DNA from 3 places in the Actinomadura kijaniata genome. Region 2 is predicted to be linked to each of the others. Evidence: riboswitches for the same ligand, from Rfam matches in the RefSeq annotation. Region 2 holds a riboswitch; each other region holds the start of a gene.
What was found. Region 2 has a riboswitch for cobalamin ahead of HNR61_RS46590 (ABC transporter substrate-binding protein). Riboswitches for the same ligand answer to the same signal wherever they lie in the genome.

Region 1 (7,471 bases), on a different contig from region 2:
GGCGCTGGTCGGCGACGTACTCCAGGTAGCGGCGCATGTCGTCGGCGCTCATGCCGGGCAGGCCGTCGCCGCACAGGTCGCGGGCGAACGCCAGCTCCGCCTCGACGGCCTCCTCGATCATCTCGGTGACCTGGCGCGTCATCGCGGCGTCGAAGAGCCCGGGCTCCTCGGCGCGGACGGTGTCCACGACGGAGAACGCGAACTCCATGTGCATGCTCTCGTCGCGGAACACCCAGTTGGTGCCCGAGGCCAGGCCGTTGAGCAGGCCGCGCGAGCGCAGCCAGTACACGTAGGCGAAGGCCCCGTAGAAGAACAGGCCCTCGATGCACGCGGCGAAGCAGATCAGGTTGAGCAGGAACGCGCGCCGGTCGGCGGCGGTGCTCAGCTCGTCCAGGCGGTTGATCGAGTCGATCCACCTGAAGCAGAACTCGGCCTTGGCGCGGATCGAGGGGATGTGCTCGATCGCGGCGAACGCCCGGACGCGCTCGTCGTGGTCGGGCAGGTAGGTGTCCAGCAGGGTCAGGTAGAACTGGACGTGGACGGCCTCCTCGAACAGCTGCCGGGACAGGTAGAGGCGGGCCTCGGGCGCGTTGACGTGCTTGTAGAGGTTGAGCACCAGGTTGTTGGCGACGATCGAGTCGCCGGTGGCGAAGAACGCGACCAGCCGGTTGACCAGGTGCAGCTCCTCGGGGGTGAGGCGCGCCAGGTCGGCCAGGTCGGAGGCCAGGTCGACCTCCTCGACCGTCCAGGTGTTGCGGATCGCCGCGCGGTAGCGCTCGTAGAAGTCGGGGTAGCGCATGGGCCGCAGGGTCAGGTCCATGCCCGGGTCGAGCAGCATCACTGGCAGGCCTCGCAGGTCTCGGGGCTCTCAAGGGAGCAGGCGACCGCCTCGGCGTCCGGGGCGGTGCGCGCGCCGGTGGTCTGGGCGATGGTGGTCTGGGCGATGCGGGTCGCCGGGCGGGAGCGCAGGTAGTAGGTGGTCTTCAGGCCGCTGCGCCAGGCGTAGGCGTACATCGAGGAGAGCTTGCCGATGGTCGGCGTCTCCATGAACAGGTTGAGCGACTGGCTCTGGTCGATGAACGGGGTCCGCGCCGCCGCCAGGTCGATCAGCGCCCTCTGCGGCAGCTCCCAGGCGGTGCGGTACAGCTCGCGCAGGTCGGCGGGCAGGTCGACCAGGCCCTGGAGGGAGCCGTTGGCGCGCTTGATGGCGTCGCGGGTGGCGGCGTCCCACAGGCCGAGGCGCTTGAGGTCGGCGACCAGGTAGTTGTTGATCTGGAGGAACTCGCCGGACAGGGTCTCGCGCTTGAACAGGTTGGACACCTGCGGCTCGACGCACTCGTAGCAGCCCGCGATCGACGCGATGGTGGCGGTCGGCGCGATGGCGATCAGCAGGGAGTTGCGCAGGCCGTGCTCGGCGACCTTGGCGCGCAGGGCCTCCCACGCGTCGGGACGGGTGATCGCCGCGTCCGGGAAGTGGTCGACGTGGAGCTGGCCCCGCGCGGTGCGGGTGGCGGCGTAGTCGGGCAGCGCGCCGAGTTCGGCGGCCAGGTCGGCGGAGGCGTCGTAGGCGGCGAGGGCGATCTCCTCGGCGATGCGCGTGGACAGCGTCCTGGCCTCGGCCGAGTCGAACGGCAGCCGCAGCTTGAAGAACACGTCGGCCAGGCCCATCACGCCGAGGCCGACCGGCCGCCAGCGACGGTTCGCGCCCTCGGCCTCGGCGGTCGGGTAGAAGCCGCGGTCGATGGTGCGGTCCAGGAAGCGGACGGCGGTGCGGACGGTGGAGCGGAGGCGTTCCCAGTCCAGGTCGTCGCCGGAGACGTGCGCGCCGAGGTTGACCGAGCCGAGGTTGCACACGGCGGTCTCGCCGTCGCTGGTGACCTCCAGGATCTCGGTGCACAGGTTGGACAGGTGGACGACGTTGCCGGGCTCGGCGGTCTGGTTGCAGGCGCGGTTGGCGGCGTCCTTGAACGTCATCCACCCGTTGCCGGTCTCGGCGAGGGTGCGCATCATCCTGCCGAACAGGCGGCGGGCGGGGACCTGGCGGACGTAGCGGCCCTCGGCCTCGGCGCGGCGGTAGGCGGCGTCGAACTCCTCGCCCCACAGGTCGACGAGCTCGGGCGTCTCCTTGGGGTCGAACAGCGACCACCGCGCGTCGGCCTCGACGCGGCGCATGAACTCGTCGGGGATCCAGTTGGCGAGGTTGAGGTTGTGGGTGCGGCGGGCCTCCTCGCCGGTGTTGTCGCGCAGTTCGAGGAACTCCTCGACGTCGGCGTGCCACGGCTCCAGGTAGACGCAGGCCGCGCCCTTGCGGCGTCCGCCCTGGTTGACGGCGGCGACCGAGGAGTCGAGGGTGCGCAGCCACGGGACGATGCCGTTGGAGTGGCCGTTGGTGCCCCGGATGAGGGAGCCCCGGGACCGGATCCGGCTCCAGGAGACGCCGATGCCGCCCGCGTACTTGCTGAGCCGCGCGACCTGCGCGTACCGCTCGTAGATCGACTCCAGCTCGTCCCTCGGGGAGTCGAGCAGGAAGCACGACGAGAGCTGGGGGCGGCGGGCCGCCGAGTTGAACAGGGTGGGCGAGCTCGGCAGGTAGGACAGGGTGCTGAGCAGCGCGTACAGCTCGCGGACGTCCTCGACGGTGTCGGACAGGCCGACCGCGACGCGCATCAGGAAGTACTGGGGGCGCTCCACGACGCGCCGGGTCCTCGGGTGGCGCAGCAGGTAGCGGTCGTAGACGGTGCGCAGGCCGAAGTACTCGAACCGGTCGTCGGCGGCCTCGTCCACCAGGGCGTCCAGCGCGTCGGCGTGGGCGGCGACGAACGCGGCGGGCGCGTCCGACAGCAGGCCCTCGCGGTGCGCGACGGCGACCGAGCCGGCGAACGAGCGGACGCCCTCCGCCGCCGTCTCGTCGGCGATCTTCGCGCCGAGCAGCCGGGCGGCGACCCGGGAGTAGGCGGGCTCGACGCCGACCAGCGCGGCCGCCTCGCCGATGGCCAGGTCGCGCAGGCCGGCGGCGTCCACTCCCCCGTTCGCGCGCACCGCCGCCAGCACCCGGGCCGGGTCGGCGTCCGGCAGCCCGGCGCAGGCGCGTTCCACCTGCTCGGCCAGGCGCTCGACCGGCTGCCCGGTCGGCACGGCCTGGGCGGGTGCGACGCTGACGGCCTCGGCGGTCCCGGTGAGGACACCGGCCGGTGGCGCGATCAGTTCCTGGGTCACGTGCTCTTTCCCCTCGCGAGCTCGTCCCGCGAGGGCATGCGAACGACGCGCGGACCGCCGGTCGCCGGCATGCCGCGCACCGCCCCCGGTCCTCCCGCGAGACCTGGACGTACGAGAGCCCTCCGGGCTCCCTTCGCCGCGGACCGCGTCCACGGCGGAGCTGGCAGGTCTTCGGACTCGCGGGCGCACTGCGCGCTCCTACCGGCCGTCGCTTCCCGCCCCCGTTCCCGGGGTCAGTGCATGTGACGGCGGTCGTTCCCGCTCACCGCTGCGGGGCAGTCCCGGACTCGCACCGGGTTCCCTCTTGTGACGCCCGTGCCGTCTGGGACGGCTGGGGCGAACCAGCACGGGCATGACCCTACATCTTGATGACGGGTGACGCACAACCCCAACATGTAGGGCGTGTCACAGCCCCAAGGCGGGGGTCGGGTGGTGCCTTTCGTCCGGAGGTGGGACCATGGGGCCGCCATGTCCCCGCAACCGTTCTTCCATGCCTCCCGGGCGGTGCTGTTCGCCACCGTCGTGGTCGCGTTGGCGACCCTCGGGCACGGGCTGGCGTCGTCGCACGCGGTGCCCGCGTGGGCGGTGCTGGCGGGGTTCGCGGGAACGCTCGGGGTCACCTGGGCGCTGGCCGGGCACGAGCGGTCCCTTCCGACGATCTTCGGGGGGCTGCTGGGCGGGCAGTTCGCGCTGCACACGCTGTACGCGGACGCCGCCCTGGGGTCCGGGCATCACGGCGGCTCCCTGATGCCCGGGCGGGACTCCGGCTGGACGATGACGTTCGCGCACGTCGCGGCCGCCGCGCTGGCGGCGTGGTGGCTGCGGCGCGGCGAACGGGCCCTGTGGTCGCTGGCGCGCCGGCTGACGTTCCGGCCGGCGCCGCCGCTCGTCGTCGAACCCCCGGCGCCTCCCGCCCGTATCCCCGTGATACCGGTGACGGACGTGCCCGTGCCCGTGGGGCGGGCGCTGCGGCACCAGGTCGTCCGGCGGGGGCCGCCGCTCCGTTCGAGGGCGCTCTGAGGGAGCGCCGTACGTCACCGGGCGCGCCGTCGGCGCGTTCGGGTTCTTCACGTGCTTCTCGAACGGAGTCTCACCATGTCATCACGGTTCTCTTCGGGCATGTCCAGGTTCGCCGCGGTGGCGGCGCTGGCGTCGGTGTCGGTGGTCGGGCTGGCGGGCGTCGCGTCCGCGCACGTCACCGTCAACCCCGGCACCGCCGAGCAGGGCGGCTTCACCAAGGTCGCCTTCCGGGTGCCGAACGAGCGCGACGACGCCGGGACCACCAAGGTCCAGGTCGACCTGCCGGTGGACCACCCGATCGCGTTCGTGTCGGTGCGGCCGGTGCCGGGCTGGTCGGTGAAGGTGGAGAAGAGCAGGCTCAAGACGCCGATCAACGTGCACGGCGCGAACCTCACCGAGGCGGTCTCCCGGATCACCTGGTCCGGCGGGAAGATCGACAAGGGGCAGTTCCAGGAGTTCGACGTGTCGATGGGGCCGCTGCCGACCGACGTGGACCAGCTGGCGTTCAAGGCCGAGCAGACCTACGAGGGCGGCGAGGTCGTCAAGTGGGACCAGCCGGCCGAGCCGGGCAAGGAGGAGCCCGAGCACCCCGCGCCGGTGCTGAAGCTCGCGGCGAAGGGGTCCACGGAGCCCGCCCGGGGGCTGGCCGCCGCCGCCAGGCCGGTGGCCGCCTCCTCCGCCGACGACGGCACCGCCCGGATGCTGGGCGGGATCGGCATCGCGATCGGCGTGCTCGGCCTGGTCGTCGGGGCGCTCGGCCTGGTGCGGGGGCGTCGGGCATGAGGCGCCGCAGGCTGGCGGCGCTGACCGCCGGGGCCGCGCTGGCGCTGGCCCTTCCCGCCGCGCCCGCGTCGGCGCACACCGCGCTGCGCTCCTCGACCCCGGCCGCCAAGTCCACCGTCGAGGCGCCGAAGGAGATCGTGCTGACCTACACGCAGGCGATCTCGCTGCCGAAGGTCATCCTCACCGGCGAGGGTGGGACCCAGTACGGCGCGGGCGCGGCCGAGGCCGCGGACAACAAGGTGACGCTGCCGGTGAAGCCCGGCCTGCCGAACGGCCGGTACACCGTGGGGTGGCGGGTCGTGTCGCTGGACGGGCACCCGGTGTCGGGCAGCTTCACGTTCACGGTGAAGGGGGCCGCGGCCGCGTCGCCGGCGGCCTCGGGTTCGTCCGCTCCCGCCCCGTCCCCGGCGAGCACGCCGGCGGCGGTCGCCGAGGAGAAGGAGTCGTCCGGGTCGGGCGGCTGGCTGTGGATCGGGCTGGGCGCCGTGCTGGTGGCGGCCGTGGCGGGCGGTGTCGCCTGGGCGCGGCGGTCGCCGCGCGGCTGATCCGCGGAACCGGTCCGATGGGCGCCCGGCGGGGTTCCCGCCGGGCGTCCCGCTTTTTCACAGAGATGATCTCTCTTGCGCTGATTACATGATTACATGAAGCTCCCGGCCCTCGACCGAGAGCGTGAGCGCATGATCGTCGAATACATCCGGTACCGGATCGCGGAGGCCGACGCCGCCGCCTTCGAGGAGGCGTACGGGCGGGCCGCCCGCGCGCTGACCGCCGCGCCGCAGTGCGTGGACTACGAGCTGACCCGCTGCGTGGACGAGCCCGGACGGTACGTCCTGCGGATCACCTGGACGTCGGCGGCCGACCATCTGGAGGGCTTCCGGAAGGGCGAGCACTTCCCGGCGTTCTTCGCCGAGATCAGGCCGTACGTGGAGAGCATCGAGGAGATGCGGCACTACGGGCCGACCGCCGTGCGCGGCCGGGGCGGATCCGTCCCGACGCTGTACGAGTGGGCCGGGGGGAGCGCGGCGTTCGAGCGGCTGACCGAGACGTTCTACGGCAAGGTCCTGAAGGACGACCTGATCGGACCGCTGTTCGCGGGCATGGACCCCGGGCATCCCCGGTACGTGGCGATGTGGCTGTCGGAGGTGTTCGGCGGCCCGGAGCGGTACAGCGCCGAGCGCGGCGGCTACGCCCACATGGTCCGCCAGCACCTGGGCAAAGCGATCACCGAGCCGCAGCGGCGCCGCTGGGTGAACCTGCTGATGGACGCCGCCGACGAGGTCGGCCTGCCCGACGACCCGGAGTTCCGCGCGGCGTTCGCGGGCTACGTCGAGTGGGGCACGCGCCTGGCCCGCGGCAACTCCCAGTCCGGCGCGACCCCACCGCTGGAGGCCCCGATGCCGCACTGGGGCTGGGGCGTGGCCCCTCCCTACATCCCGAACTCCTGACCTCCGGCCCCGCGGGACGCGGAACCCCCGGGAATGTGGGAACCCGGGGGTCGGCGCGGGTGAGGGCGCGTGGTGAGCGCCGCCGCGGCGGCTGGGAGCGGACGCGGTCGCTAGTCGCCGAAGCGGATGTCGCGGCCGGTGGCCCCGGCGAAGTCGAGGAGGCGGTGCGCCTCGGCGGTCAGGGCCTCCTCGTCCTCGCCGGTGAACGAGGTGTGGGGCCGGAGCGTCAGGGCCTTGTCCGTGAGGTTCCACTCCCCCGCCGTCACGCCGTCGAGCAGGATCGTGCCGGGGACGAGGTTGGGCCGCCCCTTCGCCGCGGCGAGGTGCTCCTCGGTGACGAAGCGGGAGCGGTCGGCGTGCGACAGCAGCAGGTTGTCGAAGTCGTACAGCAGGCGGGCGGGGGCGGGCGCGTCCTCGCCGGGGCGGGGCGCGTCGGGGAGGTCGAACAGCTCGCGGCCGTCCTCGCTGCGGAACGTCACCAGCCGGGGGCGGAGGCGTTCCACCACCTCCTTGAGGCGGGTCAGGCCGGACCACGCCTGCACGTCCATCACCGACGCCGGGCCGAACGCCGCCAGGTAGCGCAGCACCATGCGGTCCAGGGTGGCGCCGGCGTCGAGGGGCTCGCCGAGCCAGTGCTCGGCGGTGGTGTGGGCGATCGGGCCGCTGGACCCCCACACGCCGCGCGGCGGGACCTGGACGAGGGCCATCCGGTTGCGGGCGGCGTAGGCGAGGGAGGCGGGCGCGCGGTCGGGCCAGCGTTCGGCCAGCAGCGCGCCCAGCTCCTTGGCGGTGCGGGGCCTCTCCTCCAGGATCGGGCGGGCGGCGGCGACCAGCTCGTCCATGTCGAGGCCCTGGACCGGCTTGCCGTGCAGGCTGTTGTGGAACAGGTCGCGGTCCAGGACCGGCTGGACCAGCGGGCGCAGCCACCGGCAGTCGTCGGCGCTGACCAGGTGGATCGTGGAGCGCATCAGCGCGATGCGCACCAGGCGGCGGTCCACCAGCAGCGC
Region 2 (7,471 bases):
GGGCGTCGGCTGGTACTTCTCGGGTGTGGCGACCGAGGTGGAGCACGGCCGCGAGTACGACCTGACGATCCTGGACGCCGGGAACGGCACCGTCACCCTCCCCCGCGACCCCGGCACCCTCCGTCCGGGCGTGTGGGGCCTGGAGTGGTCCGGCGGCCGGGCGATCCTGGGCCCGGTCACCGCGGCGACCGCCACCACCGTCACCCGGAGGATCGACCGGGCCGTCCAGGGCACCCCGGTCAAGGGGGCGCGTGCCGTGATCGACCACTGGGTCTACGCGGGCGACCCCAGGACGGCCCTCGGCCTGGAGTTCGAGCAGGTCACCTACCCCTCCAAGCTCGGCCCGATGCCCGCCTGGCTGCTGCCCGGCGCGGGCCTGAACCGCCCCTGGGTGATCGCCGTCCACGGCCACAACGCCGACCGCGCCGAGACGTTCCGCGCGATGCGGGCCGTGCGGCGCACCGGCCTGCCGATGCTGTCGATCGCCTACCGCAACGACACCGGCGCCCCCGCCAGCCCCGACGGCCGCAACAACCTGGGCCACACCGAGTGGAACGAGGTGGCCTCCGCCATCGCCTACGCGCGTTCGCGGGGCGCGACGAGCGTGATCCTGTACGGCTGGTCGATGGGCGGCGCGATGGTGATGCGCACCCTGCGCGCCGTCCCCGAGGGCGTCCAGGGCGTCGTGCTGGACTCGCCGGTGATGGACTGGGGCGCCACCCTCGACAAGCAGGGCGCCGACCGCGGCCTGCCCTCCCCGGTCACGTGGGCCGCCAAGCAGATCCTCCAGTTGCGGACCGGCATCGACCTGAAGGACTTCGACCAGCGCCGGTACGCCGCGCGCCTGAAGGTCCCGGTCCTGATGTACACCGTGACCGAGGACGAGATGGTGGACAACGCCCCGTCCGAGGAGTTCGCCCGCAGGGCCCCCCGCGGTCTGGTCACGCACGTGTCGATGAAGTCCGACCACACCGACGGCTGGAACGTGGACCCGCGGGGCTACGAGGCGGCGCTGGACACGTTCCTGCGGAAGACCGCCAGGCTGTGAGGTCCGCGCGGGGCCACCGTCGCGGGGTCTGCTGACGCAATCCCCGGAAGCGGGCCCCGGACGCGGTTAGCCTCGGTCGGGTGAACGACGTGGCCACGCTCCCGTTGCGCACCGAACGGCTGCTCCTGCCCGCCTGGCGGGACGACTTCGCCGCCGACCTCGCCGCGATGACCGGCGACCCGCGGGTCGCGCGCCATCCCGGCCAGCGCCCCTGGACCCGCGCCCACGCCGCCGAACGCCACCGCCGCGCCCTCGACCACTGGTCCCGGCACGGCTTCGGCTGGCGCGCGGTCCTGGACGCCGCCGACGCGACGTTCCTGGGCGTGGTCTCCCTGAGCTGGCTGGACGACGCCCTGCCCGGCATCGACGACCCGGCCCTGGAGATCGGCTGGTGGGCGGTCGCCGACGCCTGGGGCCGGGGCACCGCCCCCGAGGCGGCCGGGGCGGTCCTGGACGAGGCGTTCACGCGCGTCAGGATCGCCCTGGTGGTGGCCCGCTGCGCCCCGGCCAACAGGGCGTCCGAACGGGTCATGCGCAAGCTGGCGATGACCCGCCACCGCGCCGTCCCCGGGCTGCTGGTCTATCTGGCCAGGCCGCAGTCGCCGCACTTCTCGCCGCCGGGCGCCCGGTAGTACAGGCAGCAGCTCCGCCGCCGGAACCCCAGGCCGGGCCCCGTCAGCCGCCCGGCGCCCGCCAGCCGCCCCGTCTCCAGCAGCCCGCCCACCAGCCGCGCCGCGTCGGCGCGCAGCCACGGGCGGGCCCGCGCCAACGCGCGCCCCGCCTCCGCCAACGCCGACGCCGCGTTCCCGTGCAGCAGGCCGGAAGCGACCTTCACCCGCAGCCCCGCCGCCAGCGCCTCCAGGTGCCGCACCACCACCAGCTCGTACAGGTCCTCCACCAGGCGTTCCCCGACGGGCCGTCCCCGGGCGACCGGCAGGCGCAGCCGCGGCCCGTCGTCGGCGCGTTCCAGGCCCGCCAGGTCCAGGACGATCCCGTGGGCGAGCGCGCACGCCAGCACCGGCGACCACAGCCGCGCCGCGTGACCCAGCTGCGCGATCGACGCCGCGACCCGTTCCTCCGCCCCGTACCGGGCGTGCCGCTCCGCCACCAGGTCCGCCAGCCCGCGCGCGTACGACTCCCCCACCGGGTGCCAGCCCGCGCCGTCCCCGCCGACCGTCACCGCGAAGAAACCCCCGAGCCCCGCGACGTCCGCCAGGGCCGCTTCCGCCGGGACGCTCATGGCAGGAGGGTCACCTGCACGGTCCCCAGGCGCGGATGCTCGGCCACCTCCGCCTCCACCCCGTACACCTCGGCCAGCAGCCCGGCCGTCAGCACCTCGCCCGGCGCCCCCGACGCCACCAGCCGTCCCCGGTCCAGCACGCAGATCCGGTCGCAGAACGCCGCCGCCAGGTTCAGGTCGTGCAGCGCCGCCACCGCCGTCACGCCCCGCCGCCGCACCAGCCGCAACGCGTCGAGCTGGTGCCGCGGGTCCAGGTGGTTCGTCGGCTCGTCCAGCACCAGCGTCCCGGTCCGCTGCGCCAGCGCCCGCGCGATCAGCACCCGCTGCCGCTCCCCGCCCGACAGCCGGTCGAACGGCGCCGCCGCCAGCTCCGTGACCCCCATCTCCGCCAGCGCCTCGGTCACCGCGGCCCGGTCCCCGGCGTCGTCGCCCTGGAACGCCCGCTTGTACGGCGTCCGCCCCATCGCCGCGACCTCGTAGACGGTGAGCGCGAACTCGCCCGGGTTCTCCTGCGCCACCACCGCCAGCCGCCGCGCCAGCCGCCTGCCGGGCATCCGCCGGACGTCCTCGCCGTCCAGCAGCACCCGCCCCGACGACGGCCGCACCGACCGGTACAGCGTGCGCAGCAGCGTCGTCTTGCCCGCCCCGTTCGGCCCGACCAGCCCGACGACCTCCCCGGCGGCGGCCTCCAGCGTCACCCCGTCCACCAGCGTCTGCCCCCCGGCGGCCACCGAGACGTCCTCGACCCGCAGCGTCCCCGCGTCCGCGCTCACGCCGTCCGCCTCCGCATCAGCCACAGGAAGAACGGCCCGCCGACCAGCGCCGTCAGGATCCCCACCGGCACCTCCTCCGGGGCGATCACCGTCCGCGCCACCAGGTCGGCGACGATCAGGAACGCGGCCCCCAGCAGCGCGGCCACCGGCAGCGCCCGCCGGTGGTCGGCGCCCACCAGCAGCCGCACCACATGCGGCATGATCAGCCCGACGAAGCCGATGGCGCCGCTCACCGCCACCATCGTCCCGACCACCAGCGCGACCAGCACGAACATCACGGTCCGGAACCGGTGCACGTCCAGTCCCAGCGCGGTGGCGGCCTCCTCGCCCGCCAGCAGCAGGTTCAGCCACCGCGCCGTCCCGGCCAGCGCGACCGTCCCGGCCAGCACCGCGACCGCCGGGACCGCGACCATCCCCCAGGTGGTCCCGGCCAGCCCGCCCAGCATCCACCGCAGCGCCGACTCGGCCGCGTGCGGGTCGTCGGAGGTGACCACCAGGTACCCGGTCACCGCCGACAGCACCTCCGCCGTCGCCACCCCCGACAGCACCAGGCGCACCGTCGTCATCCGCCCGCCGACGCGCGCCAGGAAGTACACCAGCATCAGCGCGGCCAGCGCCCCGAGGAACGCCGCCGACGGCAGCGAGAACGCCCCCAGCACCGTCACGTGCGCGGTCACCACCAGCACGGCCCCGACCGTCGCGCCCGAGGAGATCCCCAGCAGCATCGGGTCGGCCAGCGGGTTGCGCACCAGCGCCTGCAACGCCATCCCGCACACCGCCAGCCCCGCCCCGACGACGGCGCTCATCAGCACGCGCGGCAGCCGCACGTCCAGCACGATCGTCTCGCGCACCACGGGCCAGGTCGGCTCGGCGAGCGCCGGGTGCAGCCGGTGCAGCAGGACGCCCCACACGTCGCCCACCGGGATCCGGACCGACCCGACCGCGACGCCCAGCGTTCCCACCGCCACGACGAGCGCCGCCAGACCGGCCAGGACCAGCGGGTACGGCGCCCGCCGCGTCGCCGCGCCGGTCACCGGAAGCGTTCGGGGTGCAGCTGGCGGGCCAGCGACTCCACCGCCCCCGGCACCCGGACGCCCAGCACGGTCGACGACAGCGGCAGCACCGCGAACCGCCGGTCCCGGATCGCCGGAACGTCCTTCAGCGCCGGGTTCCCCAGCAGGAACCGCTTCTTCTCCTCGACGCCCGTCCTCCCGTAGTCGTAGATGACGACCACGTCGGGGGCCCGCTCGGCGACCTGCTCGAACGACACGTCCCCGAACGCCTTGGGCAGGTCGCCGAAGACGTTGGCGCCCCCGGCCCGCCGGATCAGGTCGCTGCCGACGCCCCCGCCCCCGGCGGTGAAGGCGGTCTTGTCGCCGCTGTCGTAGACGAACACCTTGGGCGGGCGCACCCCCGCGACGCGCTTGCGCACGCCCTCCAGCGTCGTGCGCATCCGCGCGACGACCTGCTCGCCGCGGTCGCGCACCCCGAAGATCTGGGCGATGGCGCGGATCTCGGTGTCCACGGTCTCGACGGTCACCGGCCCCTTCGGGCAGGACTCGACGCTCAGGTGGCTGTCGATCCCGGCCTTGGCCAGCGTCCCGCGCCCGCGCCCGTCCTTGTCGGCGAACGCGCTGGTGAACCCGCCGTAGACGAAGTCCGGCTCGGCCGCCAGCAGCGTCTCGTAGGAGGGGTACTCCCGGGCCAGCACCTTGATCCGCCCGTAGGCGCCCCGGTACTCGGGCAGGATCCGGTCGTCGAGGTAGGCGGTGCCGACCATCGACCGCTCCAGCCCGAGCGCGAGCATGATCTCGGTGGTGTGCTGGTTCAACGTCACCGCGCGCGTCGGCGGCCGCCGGTAGGTCGTGGTGACGCCGCAGTTGTCGATCCGCACGGGGAACCCGGCCGCGGTCCTCCCGGTGTCGCTCCGCGCCGGGCCGCCGCCCCCGCACCCGGCGCTCGTTCCCAGCGCGATCAGGGCGACCAGCGCGGCCAGGGCGCGACGCCCCGGCATCCGCACAGCAGACACAGCCGTTCCACACTCCTCCCCGGGGAGATCCGCCCCGGACTCGTCGAGGTGGCGACGGCGTGAGTCTCCTGGCTCTCGGGTCGTCGCTCGTCCCGGCCTTCCCACCCCCCGACGGGGGCGGTGGCGCGTTCGGGATCCGCTCGCCGATCACAGTGGCGGGACCGCGCCGGATTTCCACCGGCTTCCTCGTTCCGCCGTCGCCCGCTTCACGGCCGACACGAGCGTCGGCCGCGATCGATTCGTTCCTGCGCCATCATCGCACCGACCGGGCGCGCACACGCACCCGAACCCCACCGATCCCGCCCCCGGCGGTTCCGGAAGTGGACACGGCCGCGGGACAGGGACGCCCGCCGCCCGGCCCGGCCGGCGGCCTCCCGCGCCGTCGCGCCCATGAACCGCGTCGCCTCCGAGTCCGCCATCCCACCGGAGATAGCGGTGACCCGTCGCGTTCCGCGGTCATCGGCGCGCGCCGGGGCGCCGGAGGCCGCCGCGTCCTCACCGCACCCGGTAGCGCTCGGCGTCGGCCTCCCGGAACGTCAGCCCGTGCCCCATCGCGTCCCCGCGGGGCCGCACCTCCCCGCCCTCCGGCTCCAGCACGCCGTCGAAGAACAGCGACTCGACCCGCACGTGGTCGTGGAACCACTCCAGGTGCCGCAGGTTCGGCGTCGCCGCGCCCACCACCGCGTGCAGGTGCGGCGCGCAGTGCCCCGACACCTCCAGCCCGCGGGCCGCCGCGACCGCCGCGACCCGCTGCCACTCGCTGATCCCGCCGCACCGCGACGCGTCCGCCTGGAGGCAGTCCACGACCTCGCACATCCGCTGGAAGTACGCCAGGTCGTACCCGTGCTCCCCGGCCGTCACGTCCGCGTCCACCGCGTCCCGCACGACCCGCAGCCCCTCCAGGTCGTCCGACGACACCGGCTCCTCGAACCATCCGACGTCCAGATCCCACGCCGCGCGCGCCACCCGGACGGCCTGCTTGCGCGAGTAGGCGCCGTTCGCGTCCATGTACAGGTCGACCTCGTCCCCGGCGACCTCCCGCACCAGCCGCATGCGCTCCAGGTCCCGGTCGACGGCCGTCCCCCAGCCCTCCCCGACCCTGATCTTCACGCGGGGGATGCCGAGCGCGCCGACCCACTCCTCGACCTGCGCGACGAGCCGCCGGTCGTCATCGGTCGTGAACCCGCCGCTGCCGTACACCGGGACGCTCTCGCGCACCCCGCCGAGCAGCCGGTGCAGCGGCACCTCCAGCAGCCGCGCCTTCAGGTCCCACAGCGCCACGTCCACCGCCGAGATCGCGCACCCGGCGATGCCCTGCCGCGCGTCGTCGCGCATCGCGCGCACCATCGCCTGCCACGCGCCCGCCACGTCCAGCGCGGGCAGCCCGCGCACCACGTCCGCGAGCTTCGTGGCCACGACCGCCGCGCAGGCGGACCCCCCGTAGGCCCAGCCGAGGCCGACCGTCCCCTCGGCCTCGGCCCGCACGACCACCACGTCCGTGGCGTCCCACTCCAGCGTCCCGTCCCCCTCGGGCCGGTCGGTCGGCACGGTGTACGCCGCCGCCTGAACCGACCCCACCAGCGGGTCACCGGCAGCGCTCACTTCTTCCCCCGGTGCGGCAGGAACTCCTGGGCCTTGGTCCGGATGCCCTCCCGGAGCACGCCCCAGCGGTCCTCGTCGCCCTTCAGCAACGCCTGCGCCGCGCCCTTCACCTGGTCGAACGTCGCATGCGGTGGGATCGGCGGGACGTCCGGATCGCAGTGCACGTCCAGCAGCACCGGCCGGTCGGCGGCCAGCGCCCGGTCCCAGGCGGGCCCCACCTGGTCCGGCTTGTCCACCACGATCCCCTCCAGTCCGATCGCCGAGGCGAACGCCGCGTAGTCCATGTCCGGCAGCGTCTGCGACTGCGGGAACTTCGGCGCCCCCTGCATCGCCCGCATCTCCCAGGTGACCTGGTTGAGGTCGTTGTTGTGCAGGACCGCCACCACGAACCGCGGGTCCTCCCACTCCTGCCAGTGGCGCCGGACGGTGAGCAGCTCGGCCAGCCCGTTCATCTGCATGGCCCCGTCGCCCTCGAACACGATCACCGGCCGGTCCGGCAGCCCGGCCTTCGCGCCGATCCCGTACGGGATGCCCGGCCCCATCGTCGCCAGCGTGCCCGACAGCGACCCCCGCGTGTCGGCGCGGAACCTGAGGTTGCGCGCGTACCAGTTCGCGGCCGACCCCGAGTCGGCCGTGACGATCGCCCGTTCGGGCAGCCGGGCCGACAGCTCGTGGAACAGCAGCATCGGGTTGACCGGGTCGGCATCCACCAGGGCCTCCCGGCGCATGGTCTCCCACCACCGTTCGACGTTGGACTCGACGGTCTCCCGCCACTCCCG
Region 3 (7,471 bases), on a different contig from region 2:
GCTCGGCAGCCCGAGCGCGGCGACCACCACGTGGACGGGCAGCAGGCGGCAGAAGTCGGCGGCCAGGTCCACCACGGGCCGGTCGCGCAGCCGGTCGGCCAGCCGGGCGGCGGTGCGCATGGCGGCGGCGGTCAGACGGTCCATGGCACGCCCCCGGAACGCGGGCGTCAGGAACGCGCGGTGCGCCGCGTGCTCACGGTCCTCCATCTGCAGGACCGTCCGGCCGAACATCGGCTCCAGCTGCCAGCCGTAGTTGCGCGGGGTGAAACGCGCGTCGGACAACGCCACCCGCACGTCCGCGTACCGGCTGACCAGCCAGGCGTCCAGCGGCTCGTCCCGCACCACCGGGAACTCCTCGCGCAGCCTGCGGTACAGCGGGTAGGGGTCGCGTTCGAACCCCGGCCACAGCAGGCTCGGCGGCGTGCGCCGGGTGTCCACGCGCTCGCCGCCCTGCCAGTGGTAGCGCGACACCGAACGGTGCCAGTCCAGCGAGGCCCGCGCCACCTGTCCCAGCCGCGCCGCGAACTGCGGATGCTCCTCCCTCGCCCCCGCCGCCAGCAGGTCCAGGACCCGGTCCTCCACCATGTCGCGGGCGGCGTCCATGGCCCGCTGCCAGGAGCCGCCGTGCTTGTCGTGCAGCAGCAGCACGAGGTTGGAACGTTCCCAAAACGCGAGGTCCTTCTCCACGGAGAAGATGTCGTTCGTCCAGGCGATCACGTCGGCGGCGCTCTCGCGCAGCCCGTCCGACCCGACCACCCCGAGCCCGTCCACGAGCGCGATCAGGTCGAAGAACAGGTCCGCGCCGAACAGGTCGCGGCGCAGCGGCACATACCCCGCCAGGTCGGGCCCGTCGCCGTCGGCGCGGTGGCGGACCGCCACGCACTGCGCCCACAGGTGGCGCGCGAAGTGCTCGGCGAACCGCTCGCACCACTCGGGCCCGGCCAGCCGCGCGGTGCGCGGCCACAGGTCGCGCGCCAGCGCCCGCAGCATCGGGTCGGCGTCCGGCGCGGAGGGCCCGTCCTGCGCGCACACCACCGAGACCGCCGCCCCGGCGAACCCCTCCAGCACGCCGCCCCCGGCCCAGGGCCCGTCGTCGATCCGGTCGTCCAGCAGCAGGACCCACAGGAACCAGCCCATCAGCACCGCCGCGCGGTCCGGTGGGGCGGTCCCGGTCAGCCCGATGCCCAGGTCCAGCAGTCGCGAGGTCAGCAGCCGCTCCCGGCCGCGCGGACCGATCAGCCCGTGTTCCAGTGCCCAGTCGCAGGTCGCGGCGCGCAGCCGGGCGGCGTCCGCGCGCGGCGGCGGTGTGGGGAACGGCAGCGACAGGTCCGGCAGCCGGAACTCGGCCGCCGGATCCGGACGCGTGCCCTCGGTGGGCGCGTTCATGTCCCGCCCACCGCCGTCCGCGACGGCCTGCGACCCCTCTGGTCGAGTACCCTGTCGCCGATCGTCTCGGCCACGATGGTCACCCCCGTGTTCACATGGTCCCGGTGCCGGAGTACACCGGGTTCCCACTGCATCGTGGCGAACCGGGCGTTCGCCACGCGTCCCACTTGACCGAGGGTTGTGCGGTTCCTCCTTGATCTTTGCGGGGTCGGCCACGGCACGGGAACGCGCCCGCGCGGGACCCCTCGCGGCGGCCGGCACCGCGCGCCGGGACCGGCGTCCGCCGTCGACGCGATCGACGTCACCAGTCGCGAGTGGCGATCAGCTCCTCATGGTCGGCGTCGGGGAAGCCGTACGCGGTCGCGACGAACCAGAAGTCCTCGCCGATCAGGTCCCGGGCGACGGTCTCGATCTCGCTTCCCGCGGCGTGGAAATCGGCTTCCAGCTCGTTGGACTCCTCCGTCGCGGCGTGGGTGAGCGCGTACAGGGCCGCGAGGTCGGCGGGACGCTCGGCCTCGATACGCGCGCAGAGGCGCAGGAGGATCGCCTTGGCCCTGTCCACGACGTGGCCGGGGTAGTAGCCGTCCTCGTACATCCCCTTGAGGAACGCGTGGCCGGCTGCCCGCTGGTTCATGAGCGGCATGGAACTCCTCGCCCGTCGGTGGCGGCGTTCTGAATGCTGCACGGCGCCACCGACGAAATTCCGGCGCGCGACGACGGCGGATCGACGCGGTGAACGTGCCGGGAAGGGACCGGACGCCGCCGCCCGGAGCGGGTCAGCGCCTCTGCCCGCCCGCCTGGCCGGTGGCGAAGACGGGGCGCGCCGGCGGGGGACGGTCCTGGCGGTGCGGGAGGCCCATCGTCCATGACCGGCCGGCGAAGCGGTACGAGGCCTTGGCCTTCCCGCCCTTCACGCTTCTCACGCGCGCGACGGTCGGCACGCCCTCGCTTCGCAACCGCGCCTGGCCCGCGGCTGCGTGGCCTCGGTTCCGGGGCTTCCGTCACCGGACCGGCGGCTCCGTGAACGAGCCGTGGAGCCCTGCCTCGAACGCTCCACCCGCATGGTCCTATGACGTGCGACGTCTTCCGCAGGTTCGCAAGGAGGCTCTCGGGACGCCGAGGATGACCGGCAGGCGTCGGCCGCGATCGCCCCCCGCCCACGGTCCGCGTCGCGTCGGACGGCCGTTGCGGGAAACTCCTGAGAAAAAATCTTCGCTGGGGTGTCGATTTCCCGGATGGCCGCTCGTCGTCATCATGTGCGGCACCCCGCCGCACCCGAAGACAGGAGACGGACCATGAAGTACATGCTGCTCATCCAGACCCCGCCCACCTCCGACCCGACCGCCATCGACTCCCAGTGCACCGTCGAGGACTGGATGGCCTACGACAAGTCGGTCCGGGACTCCGGGATCCTGGTCGACTCGCACTCGCTGGCGGACCTGACCACCGCCACCACCGTCCGCGTGGACGCCGCCGGGGAACGCCACATCACCACCGACGGCCCGTTCGCCGAGACCCGCGAGTACCTGGGCGGGTACTACGTCATCGACGTCCCCGACCTGGACGCCGCGCTCGACTGGGCGGCCCGCTGCCCCGGCGCGCGCGACGGCTCGGTCGTGGTCCGCCCGGTCAGCGACGAGTACTGAGGAAGGTCCGGCGATGGGGGAGCGCGCGGCCGCTCGGGCCTCGGTCGAGGCGATGTTCCGCGAGGAGTACGGGCGGCTGCTCGCCTCCCTCGTCCACCGGTTCGGGGATCTGGACCTGGCCGAGGAGGTCGCCTCGGAGGCGGTCGAGGCGGCGCTGGTGCACTGGCCGGTCGACGGGGTCCCCGACCGGCCCGGCGCGTGGCTGCTGACCACCGCGCGGCGTAAGGCGGTGGACCGGCTGCGCCGGGACCGCGCCTACGCCGCGCGCCTGGCGGTCATGCAGGTGGAGGCGGACCGCGCCGCGCCCGCCCCGCCGCCCGAGATCGGCGACGACCTGCCCGACGAGCGGCTGCGGCTGTTCTTCACCTGCGCCCACCCGGCGCTGCCCGCCGAGGACCGCGCCGCGCTGACGCTGCGGTGCCTGGCCGGGCTGACGACGCCGGAGGTCGCGCGGGCGTTCCTGGTCCCCACCGCGACGATGGCGCAGCGGATCGTGCGGGCCAAGAAGAAGATCCGGCAGGCGCGCATCCCGTTCCGCGTCCCCGGCGCCGACGAGCTGCCCGAACGGCTGCCCGGCGTGCTCGGCGTCCTGTACTCGGTCTTCACCGAGGGCTACGCCGCCAGCTCGGGCCCGGACCTGCAACGCCCCGACGTGGCGGAGGAGGCGATCCGGCTGGCGCGCATCCTGCACCGCCTGCTGCCCGCCGAACGCGAGGTCACCGGGCTGCTGGCGCTGATGCTGCTGGTCCACGCGCGCCGCGACGCCCGCACCGCCCCCGACGGGTCCCCGGTGCTGCTGGACGAGCAGGACCGGTCCCGCTGGGACCGCCCGATGGTGGAGGAGGGGCTGGGGCTGGTGCCGGTCGCGTTGACCGGCGGGCCGCCCGGCCCCTACGGGGTGCAGGCCGCCATCGCCGCCCTGCACGACGAGGCCGCCGACGCCGCGTCCACCGACTGGCCGCAGATCGTCGCGCTCTACGATGTGCTGCTGGCCCTCACCGCCTCCCCGGTCGTGGCGCTGAACCGGGCCGTCGCGGTGGCGATGCGCGACGGCCCGCGGGCGGGCCTGGCGCTGCTGGACGAGCTGGCCGACGAGCCGCGCCTGCGCGGCCACCACCCCTATCCCATGGCGCGGGCGGACCTGCTGCACCGGCTGGGCCGCCGCGCCGAGGCCGCCGACGCCTACCGGCAGGCCCTCGACCTGGCCGGGACCGACGCCGAACGGAAACTCCTGCGACGCCGCCTGACACAGGTCACCGACCACCACCGAACGGCCCGTCCGCCGGACGGGCCCGCAAGATCGTAGACTGCCCGCGCGGAAGGTTCGCCCGTGTCCACGGACACGGGCGTCGCAAGAGGGAACCCGGTGCGAATCCGGGACTGCCCCGCAGCGGTGAACGGGAACGACCGCCGTCACACGCACTGGATCCGAAGGGTCCGGGAAGCGACGGCCAGTAGGGCGCTTCGACGAGAAGCGGTGCCCGTGAGTCCGAAGACCTGCCTCCGCCCGCGCGCCGCCCGGCGCGCGGTGGTCCGCGGCCTCGCGGGAGGGCCCGGGACGAGCCGCGCCGTTCACCGGCCGTGCGCCGCCTTCCCCCTTTCGCGCGTCCGCACGATGGCACGGCGAGGGAAGCTGCCATGCACACCACGATCCTCGGATACCCCCGCATCGGGGCGGACCGGGAGCTGAAGTCCGCCACCGAGGACTACTGGGCGGGACGCGCCGACGCCACCGCCCTGGCCGGGGTCGGCGCGCGACTCCGCGCGGACGTCTGGCGGGAGCTGCGCGACGCCGGTCTGGAGGCGATCCCCTCCAACACGTTCTCCTTCTACGACCAGGTCCTCGACACCAGCGTGATGGTCGACGCCGTCCCCGACCGCTACCGGCACCTGACCGGCCTGGGCCGGTACTTCGCGATGGCACGCGGCACCCGCGACGTCCCGGCACTGGAGATGGCCAAGTGGTTCGACACCAACTATTACTAGTCAGTGCACCCAGGCAACTTTTCTGGCGCAGCCACCAGTAACGCAGAGTGATAACCCGCCGGAACGCCCACCGAAGGGTTTCAAGTTGACCTTCAGGCGGGTAACCCTGGGACCGGAGCCGCATCCAGCGACTTCGAGGATGGCGAGTGAAAGGCAGAGTGACGGCTGCTCTGCCGCCCGGAGGTCCGTACGACCTCACACACCAAAGCGAACAGTCGAACCACGTTGAGCCGGGGCTAGGGCGACCGGCATGGGTAGGTGCCAGGCGGGAGAACCCGCTAACAACCTGGAGAAGCTCTCCACGAATCTGATCGGATAACACTCGCCGGGAGTGAAGGGCCCAGGCGATAGCCTGCGCGGATTCCTGATCTTCGGTTCTCGTCGTTCGCGCGTGCTCTCTTCCGTTCAGAGGAGAGGGGTACCGGGTTGACGCCGAGCCCGGAAGCAGCCGAGTGGGGCAAGCGCCAGGCCAGCCAGTCACCGACGTGGAGCGACGCCAAGTGGCAGCGCGTCGCGAGGATCTTCCAAGCAGCCCTTGCAGACGCCCAGGACGACCAGGCCGCCGACGAGCAGCCTGCCGAGACGCGGCGGGATGCCGCATGACCGCCGTTCCAGGGCTACCGCCCGAACTCACCGCCGCCGTGGAGCGCGCGGCCATGCCGGACTTCGCCCGCTGGCACGAGATGATCAAAGCCGCCGGAGGCTGCGAGCAGCCGATCCGGCTACGCGGTGAGCGCCTCACCGTGGACGGTGAGACCGGCGAGCTGATCGAGTCCTACAGCACCGACGACGAGCCGACCGGCTACCTGCTCACCGCATGCGGGAACCGCCGCGCCTCCCGTTGCGCCGCGTGCGCCGAGGTCTACCGCGACGACACCTATCACCTGATCATCTCCGGTCTCACCGGAGGCAAGGGAGTACCCGAACAGGTCAGCAGGCATCCCCGCGTGTTCCTGACCCTGACCGCGCCATCGTTCGGAGTAGTGCACGCCCGCCGGGAGAAGGCCGGACAGGCGCAGCCGTGCCGTCCACGCCGAGACCGCCCGCTGTGCCCCCACGGCCGCCCCGAGGGATGCGGCCTGCGCCATGCCGCCGACGATCCGATGCTCGGGCAGCCGATCTGTGGGGACTGCTACGACTACCCGCGCGCGGTGCTGTGGAACGCCCACGCGCCGGAGCTGTGGCGGCGGCTCACGCTGGCCGTGCCCCGGAAGATCACCGCCGAGTTGGGGATCACGCACAAGGCGTTCCGCCAGCAGGCCCGTATCTCCTACGCCCGCGTGATCGAGTACCAGCGCCGAGGACTGATCCATTTCCACGCCGTCGTGCGTCTCGACGGCCCCAACGGTCCCGACGAGGCCCCGCCCGCGTGGGCGACCTCCGACCTGCTGGAGCGGGCCCTACGCACCGCAGTCGCCGAGGTGTCGGTACCGGTCCCGCACCCGGACGGGCAGAGCCTGCCCTACTCGGCGCAGTGGGGGAGGCAGGTGGACGTGCAGGCGATCCAGGTCGCCGCCGAGTTGGACGGCATAGCCGACAAGCACGTCGCCCGCTACATCGCCAAGTACGCCACCAAGGGAGCCGAGGACTCCGGCACGGTAGACCGGCCGATCCGCTACCCCAACCAGATCAGGACCCTGGAGGTGTCCGAGCACGCCCGCCGGATGATCTGGACCTGCTTCGCGCTGGCCGATCTACCCGAGTACAAACCGCTCCGGCTACGCAAATGGGTCCACATGCTCGGCTAGGGCGGACACTTCTCCACCAAGTCCCGCCGCTACTCGGTCACCCTCACCCAACTCCGCCAGGCCCGCGCCGACTACGCCACCCACCAGAACGAGGGACAACCCCAGTCCGACCCCGACAGGACAACCGTCACGACCGGCCGATGGACCTACGTCGGCTCAGGACTGCTGAACGGCGAACACTTCTGGGCAGAGCAGACCCGCGACCGCATCCAGAAGGCCCGACGCATCCGCTATCAGGTCACCGAGCGTGACCAGGAGCAGGAGGCCAGCTAGCCCGGACCACCCGACGTCGAGAAGTTTCATTACAGGGTCAAGGGCGGTCCGCTGACGCGGCCCGCCAGGCGGCCGCCCGCCCCGGCGCGCCGGGCGTGCGGCCTGTTCCGTCCGGTCCCGCCCCGCCGCGTCGGCCGACCGCCCAGGCCTGGACAGCAACCGATGAAGAACGAGCGAGAGCGCTCATCTGAAGGCAGCCGCTTCGACCTAGGGCCTGTTTCGAAGTCTGATGTGTGGCGGTGTGTCGTGACCGCCAACGCAAGAGGTCTCCGGTAGCAAGTTCAACGACCAAGAAGAACCAGCACCACCGGAGACCTCGTGCCCACCCTAGCGGTGACGAGGCGGTTTGACCTGACCGAGGCGCAGTGGGCCATCCTGGAACCGCTGCTGCCCACCCCCAACCACCCCCAAAGGCCCAGGTCGCCCGCCGCA

Region 1: another riboswitch for cobalamin. It lies ahead of HNR61_RS12030 (ribonucleoside-diphosphate reductase subunit alpha); the one in region 2 lies ahead of HNR61_RS46590 (ABC transporter substrate-binding protein).
Region 3: another riboswitch for cobalamin. It lies ahead of HNR61_RS37950 (uroporphyrinogen decarboxylase/cobalamine-independent methonine synthase family protein); the one in region 2 lies ahead of HNR61_RS46590 (ABC transporter substrate-binding protein).

Annotation. Positions count from the first base shown of each region.
Region 1 is NZ_JACJIA010000002.1:985,465-992,935, reverse strand. Features, by position in the region: gene HNR61_RS12035 (ribonucleotide-diphosphate reductase subunit beta) at 1-838, opposite strand, end outside; gene HNR61_RS12030 (ribonucleoside-diphosphate reductase subunit alpha) at 838-3,216, opposite strand; cobalamin riboswitch at 3,362-3,577, opposite strand; gene HNR61_RS12025 (hypothetical protein) at 3,685-4,236, shown strand; gene HNR61_RS12020 (YcnI family copper-binding membrane protein) at 4,336-5,019, shown strand; gene HNR61_RS12015 (copper resistance CopC family protein) at 5,016-5,564, shown strand; gene HNR61_RS12010 (group II truncated hemoglobin) at 5,697-6,464, shown strand; gene HNR61_RS12005 (winged helix DNA-binding domain-containing protein) at 6,575-7,471, opposite strand, start outside.
Region 2 is NZ_JACJIA010000001.1:275,427-282,897, reverse strand. Features, by position in the region: gene HNR61_RS49795 (alpha/beta hydrolase family protein) at 1-1,048, shown strand, start outside; gene HNR61_RS01290 (GNAT family N-acetyltransferase) at 1,129-1,680, shown strand; gene HNR61_RS01285 ((2Fe-2S)-binding protein) at 1,629-2,288, opposite strand; gene HNR61_RS01280 (ABC transporter ATP-binding protein) at 2,285-3,061, opposite strand; gene HNR61_RS46595 (FecCD family ABC transporter permease) at 3,058-4,095, opposite strand; gene HNR61_RS46590 (ABC transporter substrate-binding protein) at 4,092-5,075, opposite strand; cobalamin riboswitch at 5,133-5,328, opposite strand; gene HNR61_RS01270 (enolase C-terminal domain-like protein) at 5,586-6,692, opposite strand; gene HNR61_RS01265 (thiamine pyrophosphate-requiring protein) at 6,689-7,471, opposite strand, start outside.
Region 3 is NZ_JACJIA010000014.1:32,575-40,045, forward strand. Features, by position in the region: gene HNR61_RS37925 (cytochrome P450) at 1-1,386, opposite strand, end outside; gene HNR61_RS37930 (DUF5713 family protein) at 1,688-2,029, opposite strand; gene HNR61_RS37935 (hypothetical protein) at 2,163-2,309, opposite strand; gene HNR61_RS37940 (YciI family protein) at 2,682-3,032, shown strand; gene HNR61_RS37945 (RNA polymerase sigma factor) at 3,046-4,338, shown strand; cobalamin riboswitch at 4,335-4,551, shown strand; gene HNR61_RS37950 (uroporphyrinogen decarboxylase/cobalamine-independent methonine synthase family protein) at 4,671-5,018, shown strand; partial or broken gene HNR61_RS37955 (replication initiator) at 5,675-7,039, shown strand; one part of gene HNR61_RS37960 (IS5 family transposase) at 7,373-7,471, shown strand, end outside.